Regions from separate parts of the Metabacillus sp. 22489 genome, predicted to be linked through region 2. Evidence: predicted binding sites of a transcription regulator. Region 2 holds the regulator's gene; each other region holds the start of a gene.
The links. Region 2 encodes Rex, which represses fermentation and respiration genes when NADH is low (regulators of the CRP and FNR family bind a similar motif). Its sites were predicted from a motif close to TTGTGAAATATTTCACAA; they were not measured.

Region 1 (6,377 bases), on a different contig from region 2:
GGCATTCTTGAATATGGATCTAGATGGTCACTTGTTAATTGGTTCACAGCTAATTCTTCACCCCAATGATAAGGGACAAAGACTGTATCTTTACGGATTGCTTTTGTTATCCTTGTTTTAACAATCATTTCGGAACGAGGAGTAGATAGACGTACCATATCACCATCCTGTAATTGATATTGGCATGCTAATGCAGGGTGCATTTCTGCAAAAGGTTCAGGACATTGTTCCATTAAGAAGGAAACACGTCTCGTCTGGTTACCTGATAAATAATGAAAAACAACTCGACCTGTCGTTAAGAAAAGCGGAAACTCCTCTGTAGGTGTTTCGCCTGGTTCTTGCCAATCAACACACGCAAGATTCGCTTTTCCGTCAGGGTGCCCGAATCTCTCACGAAACATTGTTGGTGTACCTGGGTGATCCTCTGATGGGCATGGCCAAAAGACACCATCCTCTTTATCGATTCGCTCCCACGTTATTCCATAATAATCTGCTTTTCCCCCTTTTGATGCGATACGCAATTCTTCAAATATTTCTTTTGGATTGTTATATGAAAAAAACTGACCGCGACCCATACGTTTTGCTATTAAACTTAAAATCTCCCAATCTGGTTTAGACTGTCCAAGAGGGTCCCTCACTTTACGAATATGAATAACACGCCCTTCTAAATTTGTTGTTGTTCCTTCATCCTCAGCCCAAGTTGTTGTTGGGAGTACGACATCTGCAAATTGAGCTGTTTCAGAAAGGAAAAAGTCACTTACAACTAGAAAGTCTAGCTTTCTTAACCCATTCCATATATGCTCTAAATTAGGTGCAGAGACTGCGGGGTTACTGCAAATGACGTGCATTCCCCGAATATTGCCTTTCTCTATTTCGTCAAACATTTCGTAGGCGGATACCCCTGGCTTAGGCATTTCATTAGGATCAATCCCCCAAACACTTGAAACATACTCAACTGCTTTACGGTCTGTTAATTTTCGATAGCCAGGTAGCAGGTCTGCTTTTTGTCCGTGTTCACGCCCCCCTTGCCCGTTGCCTTGTCCTGTAAATGTAGCAACACCCGAAGCAAATTTTCCGATCTGACCGCGGATAAGTGCCATTGTAGTATAAAGCGCTACATTATCAACACCTTTTGATTGCTGTTCAACGCCACGAGCAAACATAACAACAGAGCGTGGTGACATTCCATAAATATGGGCAGCTTTAATTAATTTATTAATTGCAACACCGGTTATTTTAGATGTAAGCTCCGGTGTGAATTTTTCAACATTTTTCTTTAAGTCTTCAAAATTATTGCAACGTTTTGTTACATACTCTTCATCAACATAGCCTTCTTTAATAAGAATGTGTAGCATTCCATTCGCTAATGCTGAATCTGTTCCTGGCTTTAAATCTAAATGTACATCTGCGACACGAGCTGTTGCCGTTTCACGTGGATCTGCAACGATTAATTTTGCTCCTTTATCCTTTGCCTTCCATAACCATTGAATACTTGTTGGATGACATTCTGCTGTATTTGAACCAGCGATGAAGAAGCAATCTGTATGTTCTAATTCAGGCCAAGGCAATGTTGAACCCCGATCAATCCCTAACGTTCTTTGAAAACCACCTGCAGCAGAACTCATACAAAAACGACCGTTGTAATCAATAAACCTTGTTCTTAATGCGACACGTGCATATTTGCCGACTAGGTAGCATTTCTCATTTGTCATCGAAACACCGCCAAAGACTGAAAGTGCGTCATTACCACTTTCACGTTGGATTTTTTTGAAATTCTCTTCGATGACATCTAGTGCCTCTTCCCATGAGGCTTTAATAAATTTTCCATTCTTTTTAATTAATGGAGTAAGAATCCGATCGTCGTGTTCAACCGTTTGATATGCTGTAACACCTTTTGGACACATTTTTCCATTGGTAACAGGCCAATCATATCTTGGCTCAACTCCGACGACTTTACCGGTTTTTTCATTAACTCGTATATGCATTCCACATTGCATCCCACAATAGCAACAATGTGTTGTAACTAATCGTTCACCTGGTTTATGAAGATTTTTAATCCCTTCTTTAACAAAATATTGGCTCATTTTCTTTCTCCTCCATCATTATTTTTAAGCTGTTGCTTAACATGTTCCGGAAGTCCGTAATAATCAACAGATCTGGGTTTACCGAAGCCAGTCATATGCATCCCATTCATCGTTAAAATAGGATTTGTTTCATCTTGAATCGGTTGTTCCATATTTAACTGCTTCATAACGCGAATTTTTCTCCTGCATGCTAGGCAATAGTCTGATAAGTAAGTTCCATCCTCGAGCTGTAAATCAAATTGTTGAACAGCAAGTATTGCTTGAACATCTTCTATTTGATCATCAGAGCTATATGTCGCACCGCAAGAATGACATGGTCTTGTATCAACCTTTACATGCTCCTGGTAATTCATAGGTACTGCAGTTGCCAACGGACGAATCGGTAAATGAAATAATTTTCCGAATGGGAAATAAATTAGCATGATAACAACTGTAACTTGATGGAAAAGTGTTAAATAATGGTGCATCCACCCATCTAACAGCACATATGAAACAGTTAAAGCTAACCCACTTACAGTAACCGCTAATAAAAGAAACAATGGAAATAAGTCAAATTCCGCTCTCTGTGTCACCTTTACATCATTGGAAACAATTCTTCTAAATAAAGCCATAGAAACACCGATTAATACCATGAGAGCTGTAATATTTAAGCCGTTATAGATTAATTCTCCGATGATTCCATGTGCAGCCATTTCAATCGTTTTAACCCCCATTACAACAATCACATATGTATCTGGATCGACTAATTCAAAATGCATCCATCCAAATGTTAGCCCGAATGTAATAGCAAATGAGCCAATACAGCCCCATGCAATGAGAAAATGAGTAATTCCTCTGTAAATGCCACGCTTAAATATGAATTTTTGTAAGAAGATGTTTTCAAAAGCTGTTTTTAAAATAGACTGGATATTTCGTTTTGCTCTTTTTCTCGACTTAAGATTTTTCATGCTCCTTTTTACAACCTGTCTTGTTGCAGGGCGAATTAGCCAAGCGCACATCCGAATTGTTAGTCCTATTGCAAATATTAATGATGAAATGAAGTAGCCTAATAAGGCCATATCGAAATGTAATAGCTTTTCTGTCCCTATCCAAACAGTAAAAAATAAAAATAAAATAACAAAAAAGGAATACTTACTTGTTTTTGAATAAAATGTTCGTTCAAATCCTTTCAAAATATTCTCCTCCAATTTTAAATCTAACTGGTATCTTCATAAGTAAACATGCTCATGTAACGATTGCATTCTTAACTTTTTTTCATTCTAAGGGAATGACTTAAAGGAGACTGTGAAAAATATCACAGAGCTATTCGGCTTTTATAGTCAAAATAGAAAAAGATAAGAAAATTATTTGAACGATTGTTTAATAGAGGATTTAAATTTGCAGTGCTTCTTTACATTTGTTGTATTTTCTATGCTCAAGACAATATCAATCTATAATTTATTAATGAGGTGTTTAATATGATAAACGGTTCTGCGATTGCGATAACAAGTGGAAAAGGAGGTGTCGGTAAATCAACGGTTTCTGTCAATTTAGCAATTGCTCTTGCGAATATGGGGAAAACAGTTGCTTTGATTGATTTGGATATTTATGGGTTTAGTATTCCGAAGATGATGAAGATCATAAATAGACCGAAAACAATCAATGGGAAAATCATTCCGATCGAATCACATGGAGTAAAAATCATGTCAATGGGATTTCTCATAAAAAATAACGAGCCAGTTGTTTGGCGTGGTCCTATGTTAGGTAAAATGGTTGAGCATTTTTCAAACGATGTGATGTGGGGTGATTTAGACTACGTACTATTTGATATGCCACCTGGTACTGGAGATGTCGCTTTAGATTTGCACCATCTCATTCCACAAAGCAAAGAAATCATCGTCACAACCCCTCAGGAAACTGCTTCACATGTCGCAGAGAGAGCAGGTGTGATGGCGAAAAAAGCTAATCATGAAATTATTGGAGTTGTTGAAAATATGGCATATTTTAAGCCTAATGACAGCGAAAGACACTATTTTATTTTTGGCCAAGGTGGTGGGCAAAAGTTGGCTGACAAGCTCCAAGTTAATTTGCTAAGTCAACTTCCAATTGAAGAGGTGAATATAAATACGGAAACACCTAGCATTTATCAAGAAGGAACATTATTGTATTCCTCCTTTCAAATGTTAGCAAAGCAAGTTGATGAGATCATTAAATTTCAGTAATGAAAAGACTCGAATTCATTTGTCTTCAAAATGAGAAGAATGAATTCGAGTCTTTTAACTAAAAAACTAGGAGTAATACAAATAAAAAGATAACTGAATTTATAATTTCTAAAATACCAACTTGCATAATTGTTAGTTTACGTCCAACAAGTAAAAAAGCTCGAATTGTACTTGGAATATACGCGAGAATAATTTGTTTTTCTTCTACTAGTAAAAAAATTCCTACTATTAAAAGAAGATGATAGCACCAAGAATAATAATGGAAGCGTCTGTTTTTCTTTTCCCTAATCATCGTTTTCACATAAAAGGTACTTCCTAGAAAAAATAAAAACGATAACAAGGCAATGAAAAATGCCTCTTTATTAACGTACCCTGTTCCTACATAAAAACTTGCTATCCCACCAATGCAGAAAACACAGATTGCAATTACATCATTTACAAATGCCCTTTCTTTCTTTTTCTTTGCAAAATAAATATTAATGAAGAAAAAGGGAACCATAGCTAAACCAAACAAAAGCATTTGCCATTTGAAAATGAGAACAAAAACTAAGAAAACAAGAGCAAATCCTAAATAAATACTCGACCATTTAAAGTAATACTCTTTTTTCTTTCCCTTTACATACATTAGGAACGGATATGTTGCTAAATACAGACTTAGCCACCCTATAAATAAAGGAATGTGTAAGAATGAATATCCCCCTGCATCGATCCCTAAAATAAAGGGAATGATTAACATTGCCCATGCACCGTGTTGTTTTGGAAGTAATAATTTCATTTTCTTTAATCACCAGCTTATTTATTTACTATAAAACTATCTTATCGTAGCGATAGAAACGAAAATGTGATGAACCTCACGATCTGTTTTGTTGAAGTGAAGAGATAAGGATTTTGAGTTGATATAATTGGAAAACATATAACTAACTAGCTAGCTAAGTATTGTAGACTCCAAGATGGATAATTAATGTGACTCTAACATAAATTTTTGATAAGCAACAATACCGGTCTTATTGAAGAAAGAACTAGAAAACCCATTTAGAGACTTACTCCAAATGGGTACAAAGCATTTTCCTTCTTATTTACTCGTAATAAAATGCCCTTCCTTAGATGTCAAATGTGTATTTGCAGTTAATTTATTTACTGCGCTAAACAATGCTTTTACAGATGAAGTCATGATGTCAACATCTATACCACAGCCCCAAAAGACTTTTCCATTGTCATCTGTGATGCCGACATATGAGACCGCATTTGACTCTGAGCCTAGTTCTTGTGCATGCTCTTTGTATACAAGATTATGATAGTTCACTCCTAGCTTCATACGAAGGGCATTGCTAATTGCATCTAATCTACCATTACCTTCACCGTTTAATTCCTGTTCTTGTTCGCTAATTTTGACGGTAACTACTGTTTGATAATCGTCGTGCTTTGTAAAATGATAATTAACAAACTCGATTGGTTTAGAAAGATTCACAAATTCATTTAAGAAAATTTGATGGATTTCTTCTGGCATTAGCTCTTTATTTTGGCGATCTGAGACATTTTTTACTGTGTAACCAAACTCTTCACGCATTTCTTTTGGTAAATCAAGTCCAAATTGCTGCTCGAGTAAATAGCCGATACCACCTTTTCCTGATTGGCTATTAATACGGATTACATCACCTTCATACTCTCTTCCTATATCCTTTGGATCAATCATTAAGTAAGGAACTGTCCAATGCTTACAATCATTTTCCTCACGCCATTTCATACCTTTTGCAATCGCGTCTTGATGAGAACCAGAGAAAGCGGCAAATACTAGTTTTCCACCATATGGTTGTCTGTCATCTACCTTCATCTTTGTCATACGTTCATACACTTCAATTATCTCAAGGATATTTTCAAAATTCAGCTTTGGATCAACACCATGTGAATACATATTTAAAGCAAGTGTAACAATATCAACATTCCCTGTTCTTTCACCATTTCCAAACAAAGTACCTTCGATTCGTTGTCCCCCAGCAAGAATTCCAAGCTCTGCATCTGCAACACCACTTCCTCTATCATTATGAGGATGTAGAGATAAAATGACATTTTCCCGATAGTTTAAATGGTCACT
Region 2 (6,377 bases):
CCATTACTCGCGCTTGTTGTTTCGGGTGGACATACGGAATTAGTGTATATGAAGGAGCATGCAAGCTTTGAAGTTATTGGGGAAACATTAGATGATGCGGCTGGTGAGGCATATGATAAGGTAGCTAGAACATTAGGTCTTCCCTATCCAGGTGGTCCTCATATTGATCGTCTTGCACATGAAGGACAAGCATCTATAGATTTGCCAAGGGCGTGGCTTAGTGAAGGATCATTTGATTTTAGCTTTAGTGGCCTTAAATCTGCTGTTATCAATACTCTCCATAATGCAAAACAAAAGGGTATTGAATTAGAGGCGAAGGATATTGCTGCAAGCTTTCAAGCAAGTGTCATAGACGTTTTGGTCACAAAAACAGCTCAGGCTGTGGATAAGTATCAAGTTAAACAGCTGTTAGTAGCAGGTGGTGTTGCTGCGAATAAAGGATTACGAACAGCACTAGAAAATGAGTTTGGAAAAAGGGATGGTTTTGAATTAGTGATTCCTCCTTTATCTCTATGTACTGATAATGCAGCTATGATTGCAGCGGCGGGAAGTATCCTCTATGAAAAAGGTGTAAGAAGTAATTTAGCATTAAACGCAAATCCTGGTTTAGAGTTACTCCCATATTAACGAGCTTCCGATTTTCGGAGGCTTTTTTTATCTTTACATTTCCTTTTCAGCAGGATAAAAGTACTGAATGAAGCGAATAAGTGGCTTTAGATATAGAAAATACAAGTTATCCACAGGGTTATGCACGATTTTTGTAGAATTGTGTAAAGTCATTAAAAATCCTGTCAAATATGCATAAAATGCCTTGTGTATAACTTGGATAAAATCAACAAAAAATGTGGATAATGTGCATAAGTCTGTTGATATGTTGAAATTAAAGGGGAAATGATTGTGGATAAAGGAATAGTGATCTGATAAATATACTTGTAAAAATTTATAAATGCTGGAAATAAAAAAGGTTATCCCTAAGCGGGGACTGTCCCCACAGAGAGATAACCAAATTGATTCAATTTCGTTTTTAATGTAATTCTTCCCATTCATTCATGAGAGCTTCAAGCTTTGATTGTAATTGTTCATTTTCATTGTTTAATTTTTGAACTTCCTCATGGTTTTGATAGATTTCAGGATCACATAGAAGCTTCTCATTTTTTTCTATTTGGTCTTCTAACTGGCTGATTTGTTCTTCTATTTCTTCAATTCTTCTTTGTTTTTGTCTTTCAAGTTTTTTTAACTCTTTCTCCTGTTGATAGGAAAGCTTACCTGTTGATTGTGTTGCTTCAACATCCTTCTTCTCTGATTCCTTCTCTTGCTTATTTAATTGTTCAATTTCTAGCTGTTCCTCTTTTTTCATTAGGTAGTAATCATAATCACCTAAGTACTCGGTTACTTTGTCTCTAGATAGCTCAAATACTTTCGTCGCAATTCTATTTATAAAATAACGGTCATGTGAAACAAATAATATCGTACCTGGATAATCGATTAACGCATTTTCTAGAATTTCTTTACTATCTAAGTCCAAATGGTTCGTTGGTTCATCTAGGATGAGGAAATTTGCATTTTGCAGCATTAATTTTGATAAAGCAAGCCGAGCCTTTTCTCCGCCGCTTAAGGAGTGAACAGGTTTAAGTACATCGTCACCAGAGAATAAGAAATTACCAAGAACGGTTCGGATCTCTTTTTCTGTTTTCGTAGGATATTCATCCCATAGCTCGTCAAGAACTCGCTTATTTGAATTTAAATCTGCTTGTTGCTGATCATAGTAGCCTATTTGTACATGTGAGCCAAGTGCAAAGCTACCTGTAAATGAATCAAGCTTTTGGACGATCGATTTAAGCAGAGTAGATTTACCGATTCCATTTGGTCCTACTAAGGCAATGCTATCTCCACGAGAAATAGAGAAGGAAATATTTGATAAGATTGGATTGCCTGGGCTATATGCGACAGAAATGTCAGTAGCCTTCAGTACATCATTTCCACTTTGTCTTTCAATATCAAATTGAAAGTTGGCCGATTTTTCGTCACCGAGCGGCTTGTCCATTAAACTCATTTTATTCAATTTTTTCCTTCTACTTTGAGCAAGCTTAGTAGTTGATGCCCGGGCTAAATTCCGTTGAATAAAGTCCTGCAGCTTAGCAACTTCCTCTTGCTGTCTTTCATATGCCTTTAATTCTTTTTCATAATTCTCTTGCTTATATTTTAAATAGCTACTATAGTTTCCGAGATATTTTGTACTCGTATGGCGACTAATCTCATATACTTGTGTTACAATTTTATCTAAAAAATAACGGTCATGTGAGACAATTAAAATGGCACCAGAGTAGTTTTGTAAATAGTGTTCAAGCCATGTTAATGTTTCAATATCTAAATGGTTTGTTGGTTCATCCAAAATTAATAAGTCAGGATTCGTTAACAGCAGCTTACCTAAAGCTAGACGAGTCTTTTGTCCCCCACTTAATGAGGAAATTTTTGTAGCGGAATCAAAATGACTAAACCCTAAACCATGCAGGACGGAACGAATGTCTGCTTCATATTGATAGCCACCTTTATCTTTAAAGGTAATTTGAAGGCTATCATATTCTTTTAATAGTTGTTCAAATTCACGAGAATTGTTGCTAGGGTCGATAACCGACATTTTTTGTTCAAGCTGTCTCATCTCATGTTCCATTATTTGAAGCTCTTTATAGACTGTAAGCATCTCATCCCAAATAGATAATTGTGATTCAAGACCGGTATCTTGAGCTAAATAACCAATTGAAACACCCTTAGGTTTAATAATTTCTCCACTGTCATAGGACATACTGCCAGCGATAATTTTTAATAGCGTTGATTTTCCCGCACCATTACGGCCAACGATCGCTATTTTATCCTTAGTTTGTACTTCTAGCTTAATATTGGTTAAAATAGGGTCAGCACCAAAAGATTTACTAAGCTGATTTATTTGTAATAAAATCATAACATTCACCTCTACTAATAATTTAAGTGTAGCTTAAATCACATGTATTGGGCAACATTGAGACTAAAGGGGATTTTTCCCACCACTCTTTTAAATAAAAAAATTTACTATCATTAGAAATGAAATAGAAAGAAGAAGACTTGTACTTGAGTGATGATCTCAGTAAATTTTTCACAAATACTAAACAGACAGATGATAAAAAATAGTGTATAGTCTACGTATAAGGGGAAATAGATATGTCAGAATTTACGCATTTTAACCAACAAGGTAGAGCGAAAATGGTTGATATAACCGAAAAAAATGACACAGCAAGAACAGCGAAGGCGAAGACGAGCATTCAGGTTACAAAGGATGTTTATGACAAGATAAACAATTATGAAATGGGGAAAGGTGATGTACTTTCCGTTGCGCAAGTAGCTGGAATTATGGCAGCAAAGCAAACGTCACAGGTTATCCCGATGTGTCATCCCATTCCGATAAAAGGTGTAGATATTGAATTTCAGTGGGATATCAAGGATAATGAATATATCCTTCTTATTACAACAACTGTCAAAACAAAAGGGAGTACAGGGGTTGAAATGGAAGCGTTAACTGCTGCAAGCATAACAGCCTTAACCGTTTATGATATGTGTAAAGCTGTTGATAAAGGCATGATTATCGGACCAACTTTTTTAGTAGAAAAAACTGGTGGAAAAAGCGGGAACTTCTACAGAAACTTGTAGAAGAGAATCCAATCAATAGCAGCAAGTAAAGACTTCACGATTATTATTACATAAATGATAAAAGAAGAAATGAATAAACTCCTGCCCTCATTGGAGTTAGGATGAAGAAAAAAGATATGGGTAATAAAATCGAAGTCACGCTTTTGAATGAATGTGAGGGATAAGAGTGAATATAGAACAATCAAAAATACCACAAGCGACAGCGAAGCGGCTTCCTTTATATTATAGGTTTCTGAAAAATCTACACTCGTCTGGTAAACAGCGAGTATCATCAGCAGAATTAAGTGATGCAGTAAAGGTAGATTCTGCAACAATTCGTAGAGACTTTTCCTATTTCGGAGCACTAGGTAAAAAAGGCTATGGATACAATGTGAACTATTTGTTGTCATTCTTTCGAAAAACATTAGACCAGGATGAAACAACAAATGTTTGCTTAATTGGAGTTGGGAATTTAGGAACTGCGTTTTTGCATTATAATTTTACGAAAAATAATAATACGGTCATCTCTTTAGCATTTGATATTGATAAGGAGAAAATCGGGAAGGAGATAGGTGGAGTACCGGTATATAATTTAGACGATCTTGAAGAGATTTTACCTGATGATGTAACGGTCGCTATTTTAACTGTCCCAGCTCCAGCAGCACAGGCGATAACCGATCGTCTCATTGTAAAAGGGATTAAAGGAATACTTAATTTTACACCAGCAAGATTAAATGTTCCTGATCAAATACGAATTCACCATATCGATCTTGCCGTTGAGCTACAATCACTTGTTTACTTTTTAAAGCATTATCCGATTGATGAAAAATCTTAAAAAAAGCTTTCTATAAACATAAGGAGGTGTGGCATTATGCCAAACATAGGACCTGGGAGTCTAGTGTTAATTGTTATCGTCGCGTTATTAATTTTCGGACCGAAAAAATTACCAGAGCTAGGTAAAGCAGCGGGAAATACGTTAAGAGAATTTAAGAATGCAACAAAAGGGTTAGCAGATGATGACAATGAGGATCAAAAGGGAAAAAACAAGGAAGAAGTCAAGTAAGATAGGAATGAAACCGATATGAAACAAAATGAAATGTCGGTCTTTGAACATATTGCGGAGCTAAGAAAACGACTGATTATTGTTGTCGTTTTCTTTTTCATAGCGGTAATAGCTGGCTTTTTGCTTTCAAGACCGATTATTATCTATTTGCAGCATACTGATGAAGCAAGAAATTTAACATTAAACTCCTTTAATTTAACAGACCCGTTAATGGTCTATATGAAATTTGCGTTTATCATTGCTTTTGTTCTTACGTCACCGATCATACTATATCAATTATGGTCTTTTGTAAGTCCTGGTCTCTATGAAAAGGAGAGACGGGTCACCTTAAGCTATATTCCAATTTCAGTAGGGTTATTTTTATTAGGAGTGGCCTTTTCTTATTTTATTTTATTTCCGTTTGTCGTTGAATTTATGGAAAGAATCTCAAATGATTTAGGAATAAACCAAGTCATCGGGATTAATGAATACTTTACTTTCTTATTACAGCTAGTCATTCCATTTGGTGTACTATTCCAATTACCAGTTGTTGTCATGTTTCTTACAAGACTAGGAATTGTTACCCCTATGTTTCTATCAAAGATTAGAAGATACGCGTATTTTGTCTTACTAGTTATAGCGGCATTGATAACACCTCCAGAGCTGACCTCTCATTTAATGGTATCAATTCCTTTGTTTATTTTGTATGAAATAAGTATATGGGTTTCCCGAATTTCTTATCGAAAGGCACAAAAGGTAAAATTTGAAGAGGAAAATGCAAAAAAATGAGGATCATCCAAAGATTGGGGTCAGTCCCCAATCTTCGGATATCCTCATTTTTGCTTATTATTCTTTTTCACTTTTCTAGTGAAGAGAAATATTCTAATTGCTACACCGATGTCAAAGGTAGCCATAAGCATTAAAAGAATAGTAGGAAAGCTGAAAATTCCTTTGCTAGCATTTGCAGTTGAAATTGCTAAATAGATAAATAACAATCCCATTACTAAATAAAAGATTCCCATTGAGATAGGATTTGTTCTCACAATAAAAAGCCTCCAATAATCACTTGCATTTGTTCCATTTGTTCTAATGTTTTCTCGAGGTTTTCAATTTGATCGGCTAAGACAAATTGCATAATAATGACTAACGTATTCATGGCAACATGAGCAAAAATTGGCACAATGATTCTTTTTGTTTTGACATAAAGAAAGGCAAAGGTGAAGCCCATTGAAGCATAAATTAGAAAGTGTTCAGGTTCTCCGTGTAAGATGGAGAAGAGAAAAGAGCTAATTAATGCCGCAATCACGAAGTTAGAACGGTGATAAATAACACCGAAAATAATCTTCCTAAAAATAATTTCCTCTAGAATTGGCCCAATAACAGAGGTTACGATAATTAATAGTGATGATGCTTTGATTAACTTCACAATTGTTTGAGTATTTTCCGAGCCAGGTTCTACTCCAAAGAGATACATTTCTAGATTGGCAGCAATCATTTGGGCAAATAGTGCTATAAATACCCCACCAATAGCCCAACCAATTGAGCTCCCGACTGAAGCGGGTTCACCCCGAAGTAGTCTCGCATCCTCCCGATCGTTTCTTAATAAAAGGAGAGTAATAATTAAGGCTACTGTAAAGCTGAAAATGGTCCAATATGCCACCAACTCTGCGTTTGT
Region 3 (6,377 bases), on a different contig from region 2:
GTATGAGGAGTTATATCTCTATGTTCGATTCTTACTTGGCAGCAGGCTTGCAATCGAAATTGAGCAAAAAGGAATCCTTCTCCCAACAGAATGGATAACCTTTTCCGAATATTTAGATGAAGAATTCGCCTTTTCGGAAAGGAATTATCGATACTCTCATCATCTTTCTGAAAAATATGAAAGCATCATTACAAACGATATCATCGATTTCGGACCAAATTGGTTAAAAGAACAGCTCCCTAATCATATATTCTCGGAATACAAAACGACATTTCACCATGATTTATCTGATCATATTTTAAAACAATATTCGTTCGATTTATTCGTAGATGTTAGTCTAGAGTTATTTGATGATTTATTAGAGGAATATGTACAGGATCTTATAAAACTAATTGATATTCCATTTGAAATCGAAACACATAAACAAATACTAAAAGCAGATCAAAAGGAAAGAGATAGAAAAGAACTCGAGGAACAAGAAGCGATTAAACGCCAAAAAGAAGCAGAAGCAAAAATGATTGATGATATCTTTGGACGAGAATATTCCCCACCTGCAGGTCGAAATATTCAATACATTCTTCATGTAGGGGAAACGAACACCGGAAAAACATATCAGGCGATTAAACGAATGAAATCTGCCAATAGTGGGATTTATTTAGCTCCTTTACGATTATTAGCATTAGAAATATATGAATCGTTAAATGAAGACGGAATCCCTTGCTCCTTAAAAACTGGTGAAGAAGAAAAAACGGTCGAAAATGCTTCACATCTTTCATGCACAGTTGAAATGTTCCGTGAAAAAGATTATTACGATATTATTGTCATCGATGAAGCCCAAATGCTTGCAGATAGGACAAGAGGATTTTCGTGGTATCGAGCGATAACAAAAGCCAACGCAAAGGAAGTTCATATTATTTGTAGCTTTAATGCCAAGCAAATGATCTTAGAACTACTAGGAGACTCTCACATTGAAGTACATGAATATGTAAGAGAAACACCACTTGAGGTTGAATCAGCTACATTTAAGTTAGGACATACAAGGAAAGGTGATGCATTAGTCTGCTTTTCGCGGAAGCGAGTACTAGAAACAGCTTCTGATTTACAACGAAATGGTAAACAAGTAAGTATGATATATGGGAGTATGCCTCCAGAAACACGAAAAAAGCAGATGCAGCGGTTTATTAACGGTGAGACAACGGTAATCGTTGCAACAGATGCAATAGGAATGGGGTTAAATCTCCCTATTCGCAGAATTGTTTTTCTAGAAAATGATAAATTTGACGGTACGAAAAGGAGATTTTTAAGCTCTCAGGAAGTAAAACAAATCGCAGGTCGCGCCGGAAGAAAAGGAATTTATAATATTGGTAAGGTTGCATTCACAAATCATCATAAAATGATGACACGACTTTTACAACAAGAAGATGAACCGCTACAAGGATTCGCCATAGCACCTACAACATCAGTTCTTGAAAGATTCCAAAAATATTCACGAAAGCTAGGACTGTTTTTTTACCTATGGGATAAATATAAAAATCCATATGGTACAAAAAAGGCATCATTATCAGAAGAAAAGTTATTATACGAAATGATCGAGGATTCGATTATTGAGGCAAAATTATCCGTTCATGAGCTATACAATTTTTTACACTTACCTTTCTCATCTAATGAACCGACGTTGAGAGAGCAGTGGAAGCAAAAGCTTGAGGCGATCGTCGAAGGAACTGAGCTACCTGACCCTATTATAAAGGAATCAGGACTTGAAGAACTTGAGCTTTCATATAAATCTGTTGGCCTCCATTTATTATTTTTGTATAAACTTGAAAAAAGAACCGAAGCACATTATTGGGAAAGAATTCGAGAAGAGCTAAGTGATAAAATTCATGAAAAGTTAAAAACTGGAGTAGAAGTAAAAAAACGAACATGTATCGTTTGTCATAATCCATTACCTCGTCGCTTTAAATTTCAAATATGTGATGAGTGCCATCGTCAAAAACGAACAAGCAAACGAAATGGTAAAGAAATAAAATCTAATGTTCAAGGCCAGAATAGAATGTCACTAAAAGGTAAAAATAAGAGAAAATAATTTAAGGAGTTTTTCTCTAATGGGTAAACATTTAACATCTGCTGAAATAGGAAAGCTTTGGGTAACGTATATTGGGAATACGTTATCAAGACCCATCCTAACTTATTATTTGAAGAATACAGATGATCCAGATATTAAAAAGATCGTCAGTGACGCCTTATCATTATGTAAACAAATTATTCAAACGATTGAGAAGGTGCTTAAAGAAGAAAAGTATCCAATTCCAATTGGATATACGGATGCTGATGTTAACTTGGAAGCTCCTAGATTATTCGCAGACGATTTTTACCTCTTTTATTTAAGATACACTGGTAAGGCCGGAATGAGCATTTATGCAATGGCTATTCCTTTAGTTACACGAGAAGATTTACGAAATTTTTATATTGATACATTAAATTCAACAATGCAGCTTATTGTGGAAATTGATAGTGTCTTAATGAATAAAGGACTTTTATCGAAACCACCAGTTATTCCAGTAATGGAAAAAGTCGATTTTATTAAAAAGCAAAATTATTTAAATGGATTTTTTGGCAATGTGCGTTCCCTACATGCATTAGAAATTGCCCATCTTTATGATAACCTTGATAGTAATGTAGCCAGTAGAGCATTACTTATTGGATTTAGTCAGGTAGCAGAAAGCGAAAAGGTCCGTCAGTATTTACAGAGAGGAAAAGAAATAACATCTAAACATATTAAGCATAGCTCTGAACAACTTCATAAGGACAATTTACCATCACCACCGATTTTAGACCATTTAGTAACGACATCAACCATTTCACCATTTTCAGATAAGCTCATGCTAAGTCATAAAATTGATATGTTTTCGATGAAAATTAGAACATATGCAAATGCTTTATCATTAAATGGCAGACGAGATATAGGTGCTATGTATGGTCGTTTTATAATGGATATTGGCAAATATGTCGAGGATGGAGCAAATATAATGATTGACCAAGGCTGGATGGAGCAACCACCAAAAGCTGCAAACCGTGAGTCATTAAGCAAAGATTAAAAGTGGATGTAGCTTTGAAGTTTAAAAAGTACGTTTAGTCTTTATACCCATTAAATAACAATTGTCACAAGGAAGTCGAACGTATATGGGGTTGTCTTTATTTATTGACAATAATTACGCATGTTTAAATAAAGTTTAAAGATTTTTCTTCCTAAAAGTAGCATGTTCGAGGTTCAGGTTACTTCGTACATGCTACTTTTTATATTCACCTTACTAGACCGCTTAATGTTATTTAAAGCCAATGCCATATGGAAATACCGTATTTAGAAATCGACTTTCAAATACCACCAGATCTTTAATTAGAATGTGATTTAAATCACAGAGTTTCCAAACGAAATTTTATACAATAAAACCATCATTAAAGAAAGACATTAAGGGCAAACAAACATGTGAAACATTGAGCAAAATGGAGGTTATATGATGGTTAAGCAAAGGCTAGTTATGATCGGAAACGGTATGGCAGGTGTTAGGACAATTGAAGAAATCCTTAAGATACGTCGAGAGCAATTTGATATCACAATATTCGGTAAGGAGCCACATCCAAATTATAACCGCATCCAATTATCGACTGTTTTACAAGGTGATACGACGATAAACGATATTATATTGAATGATTGGAATTGGTATAAGGAAAATAACATTACACTATTTACAGGAGAGGAAATTGTTCAAATAGATGCTGAAAGAAAAATTGTCATTTCCGATCTTGGCCGTGAAACAGTCTTTGACAAATTAATTTTTGCAACAGGCTCTTCACCATTTATATTACCGATACCTGGAGCTGAAAAAAACGGAGTTACTGGTTTTCGGGATATACAAGACTGTGAAACTATGATTCAAGTCGCGAAAACGAAAAAAAGAGCAGTTGTCATCGGTGGCGGTCTACTAGGTCTTGAAGCTGCAAGGGGGTTATTAAACCTCGGTATGGAAGTGGATGTCGTACATCTATTGGAAACTTTAATGGAAAAACAGCTTGATGAGACAGCTTCTAACATGCTTGAAAAGGAACTTTCACGTCAAGGTATGAATTTCCTTAAAGGAAAACAAACAGCTGAAATTACCGGTAATGACCGAGTAGAAGGTGTTCGCTTTACTGATGGCACGGAGGTAACTGCAGATCTAGTCGTAATGGCAGTTGGGATTGTCCCAAGTATTAAACTAGCAAAAGAGTGTGGAATCTATACGAATCGTGGAATTGTCGTAAATGATTTTATGGAAACATCTATTAAGAATATCTTTGCAGTAGGAGAATGTGCTGAACACCGAGAAATTGTATACGGCTTAGTCGCACCATTATACGAACAAGCAAAAGTATTAGCTAACAAAATATGTGGAGTAAATAATACGAAACGTTACGAAGGCTCTTTTACTGGAACGCAATTAAAGGTAGCAGACGTCAACTTATATTCTGCAGGGGAAATTTTTGAGGATAACACAACAAAAGCAATAAAAGTTCACAATGAATTTGATGGAATATACAAAAAAGTCCTCATCCGTGACAAGCATATTGTCGGGATTGTCCTATATGGAAATACAGATGATAGTACACGGCTATTTAGAATGATGATAAAACAAGAAGATATTCATGATATGACGAATATTGCCTTCCTTCAAGCTGAAGGAGCGAAAGCGGAAGCCACCGATGTATCATCAATGCATGACGATGAACTAATATGTGGATGTAATGGTGTAACAAAGGGCACTATTGTCTCTGCCATTCATTCACATGGATTAACATCAGTTGCTGAGGTAGGAAACTGTACAAATGCTGGACGCTCATGTGGTCGTTGTAAACCACTAATCAGTACCATTCTTGAACACACACTAGGTGAACAATTTGATAGTTCAGCACTAAAGGAAACGATTTGTAGCTGTACTACTTATAGTCGTGAAGAGATCATTGCAGAAATTCGTGATAAGAGATTAACAAATGTAAAGGAAGTCATGCACGTACTTGGCTGGAATCAGATTGAAGGCTGTTCAAAATGTCGCCCAGCACTAAATTACTATTTAGGAATGATTTATCCAGACTATCATGATGACAGAGATTCTCGTCTTGTAAACGAGAAAATACATGCGAATATCCAGAAGGATGGAACGTTCACAGTTGTTCCAAGAATGTATGGTGGTGTTACAAATGCAGAGGATCTTCGTAAAATTGCTAATGTAGCAGAAAAATACGAAATTCCACTAGTGAAGCTTACCGGTGGACAGCGGATTGCGTTAATGGGTGTAAACAAAGAGGATCTACCAAATATTTGGCAGGAATTAGGTATGCCTTCTGGCTATGCATATGGGAAGACGCTCCGTACTGTAAAAACATGTGTTGGATCTCGATTCTGCCGCTACGGGACCCAAGATTCAATGGGATTGGGAATAGAGCTAGAAAAAAGATTTGAACGGTTAGATACACCACATAAAGTTAAAATGGGTGTGTCAGCTTGTCCAAGGAATTGTGCAGAATCAGGAATTAAAGATGTTGGGATTGTTGGAATTGATGGAGGCTGGGAAATTTACGTAGGTGGTAATGGCGGAACAGATTTAAGAGCGGGTGAGTTGCTCGTAACAGTGAAATCTAAAGAAGATGTATATAAGATTGTAGGTGCATATCTTCAATATTATCGTGAAACTGCCACTTATCTTGAACGTACCTCAAAGTGGATAGAGCGTCTTGGCTTGAATCATATAAAAGACATTTTAGCAAATGAGAATATGGTCAAAGGTTTAAATACACGACTTAACAAGACACTAGAGCGGTACAATGATCCATGGAGTCTTGCAATAGTAAATCCAACAATCCGTGAGAGCTATTATGCAAAACAAACAGTAAACGTACCAGCTGAATAAAGGAGGGAGTTTTATGAGCAACCTAAAAACAAAGGTGGAGATCGGATCATATTCAAAACTGCCGACAGGTGTTGGACAGACGTTTCAAATAAATGAGGCGGAAATCGTATTATTTAAGTTATCAAACGGTGATGTAAGAGCGCTCGAAAACAAAAGTCCCCATCCAAAAGGTGGCACGCTTTCAGATGGACTTGTAAGTGGAGAATTTGTCTACTGCCCTGTCTATGATTTGAAAATATCACTAATCGATGGATGTGTCCAACCACCTGATGAAGGGTCTGTTAAAACGTATAGCATAAGTATTGAAGACGATATTGTTTCAATTACGATATAAGTAAATAGGATTGAAGAAAATGCAAGGGAGCGAATAATTTGCTCCCTTCTTATGTTAACCATTATGGATAAAAGGAGATAAGAAAATGAGTCAAGGGAAGG

Region 1: the regulator Rex is predicted to act here: its motif matches at 5,125-5,142, upstream of ACTJJ9_RS00590 (YwiC-like family protein).
Region 3: the regulator Rex is predicted to act here: its motif matches at 3,483-3,500, upstream of nirB (nitrite reductase large subunit NirB).

What each region holds. Positions count from the first base shown of each region.
Region 1 is NZ_JBQENT010000001.1:116,309-122,685, forward strand. It holds gene fdhF (formate dehydrogenase subunit alpha) at 1-2,084, opposite strand, end outside; gene ACTJJ9_RS00580 (MFS transporter) at 2,081-3,256, opposite strand; gene ACTJJ9_RS00585 (Mrp/NBP35 family ATP-binding protein) at 3,542-4,285, shown strand; gene ACTJJ9_RS00590 (YwiC-like family protein) at 4,344-5,060, opposite strand; gene ACTJJ9_RS00595 (2-isopropylmalate synthase) at 5,358-6,377, opposite strand, start outside.
Region 2 is NZ_JBQENT010000067.1:3,922-10,298, forward strand. It holds gene tsaD (tRNA (adenosine(37)-N6)-threonylcarbamoyltransferase complex transferase subunit TsaD) at 1-627, shown strand, start outside; gene ACTJJ9_RS24500 (ABC-F family ATP-binding cassette domain-containing protein) at 1,025-2,959, opposite strand; gene moaC (cyclic pyranopterin monophosphate synthase MoaC) at 3,196-3,681, shown strand; gene ACTJJ9_RS24510 (redox-sensing transcriptional repressor Rex) at 3,848-4,495, shown strand; gene ACTJJ9_RS24515 (twin-arginine translocase TatA/TatE family subunit) at 4,532-4,723, shown strand; gene tatC (twin-arginine translocase subunit TatC) at 4,742-5,491, shown strand; gene ACTJJ9_RS24525 (YdiK family protein) at 5,536-5,745, opposite strand; gene ACTJJ9_RS24530 (lysostaphin resistance A-like protein) at 5,742-6,377, opposite strand, start outside.
Region 3 is NZ_JBQENT010000001.1:24,766-31,142, reverse strand. It holds gene ACTJJ9_RS00155 (DEAD/DEAH box helicase) at 1-2,083, shown strand, start outside; gene ACTJJ9_RS00150 (DUF3231 family protein) at 2,103-3,095, shown strand; gene nirB (nitrite reductase large subunit NirB) at 3,516-5,942, shown strand; gene ACTJJ9_RS00140 (nitrite reductase (NAD(P)H) small subunit) at 5,956-6,276, shown strand; gene cobA (uroporphyrinogen-III C-methyltransferase) at 6,362-6,377, shown strand, end outside.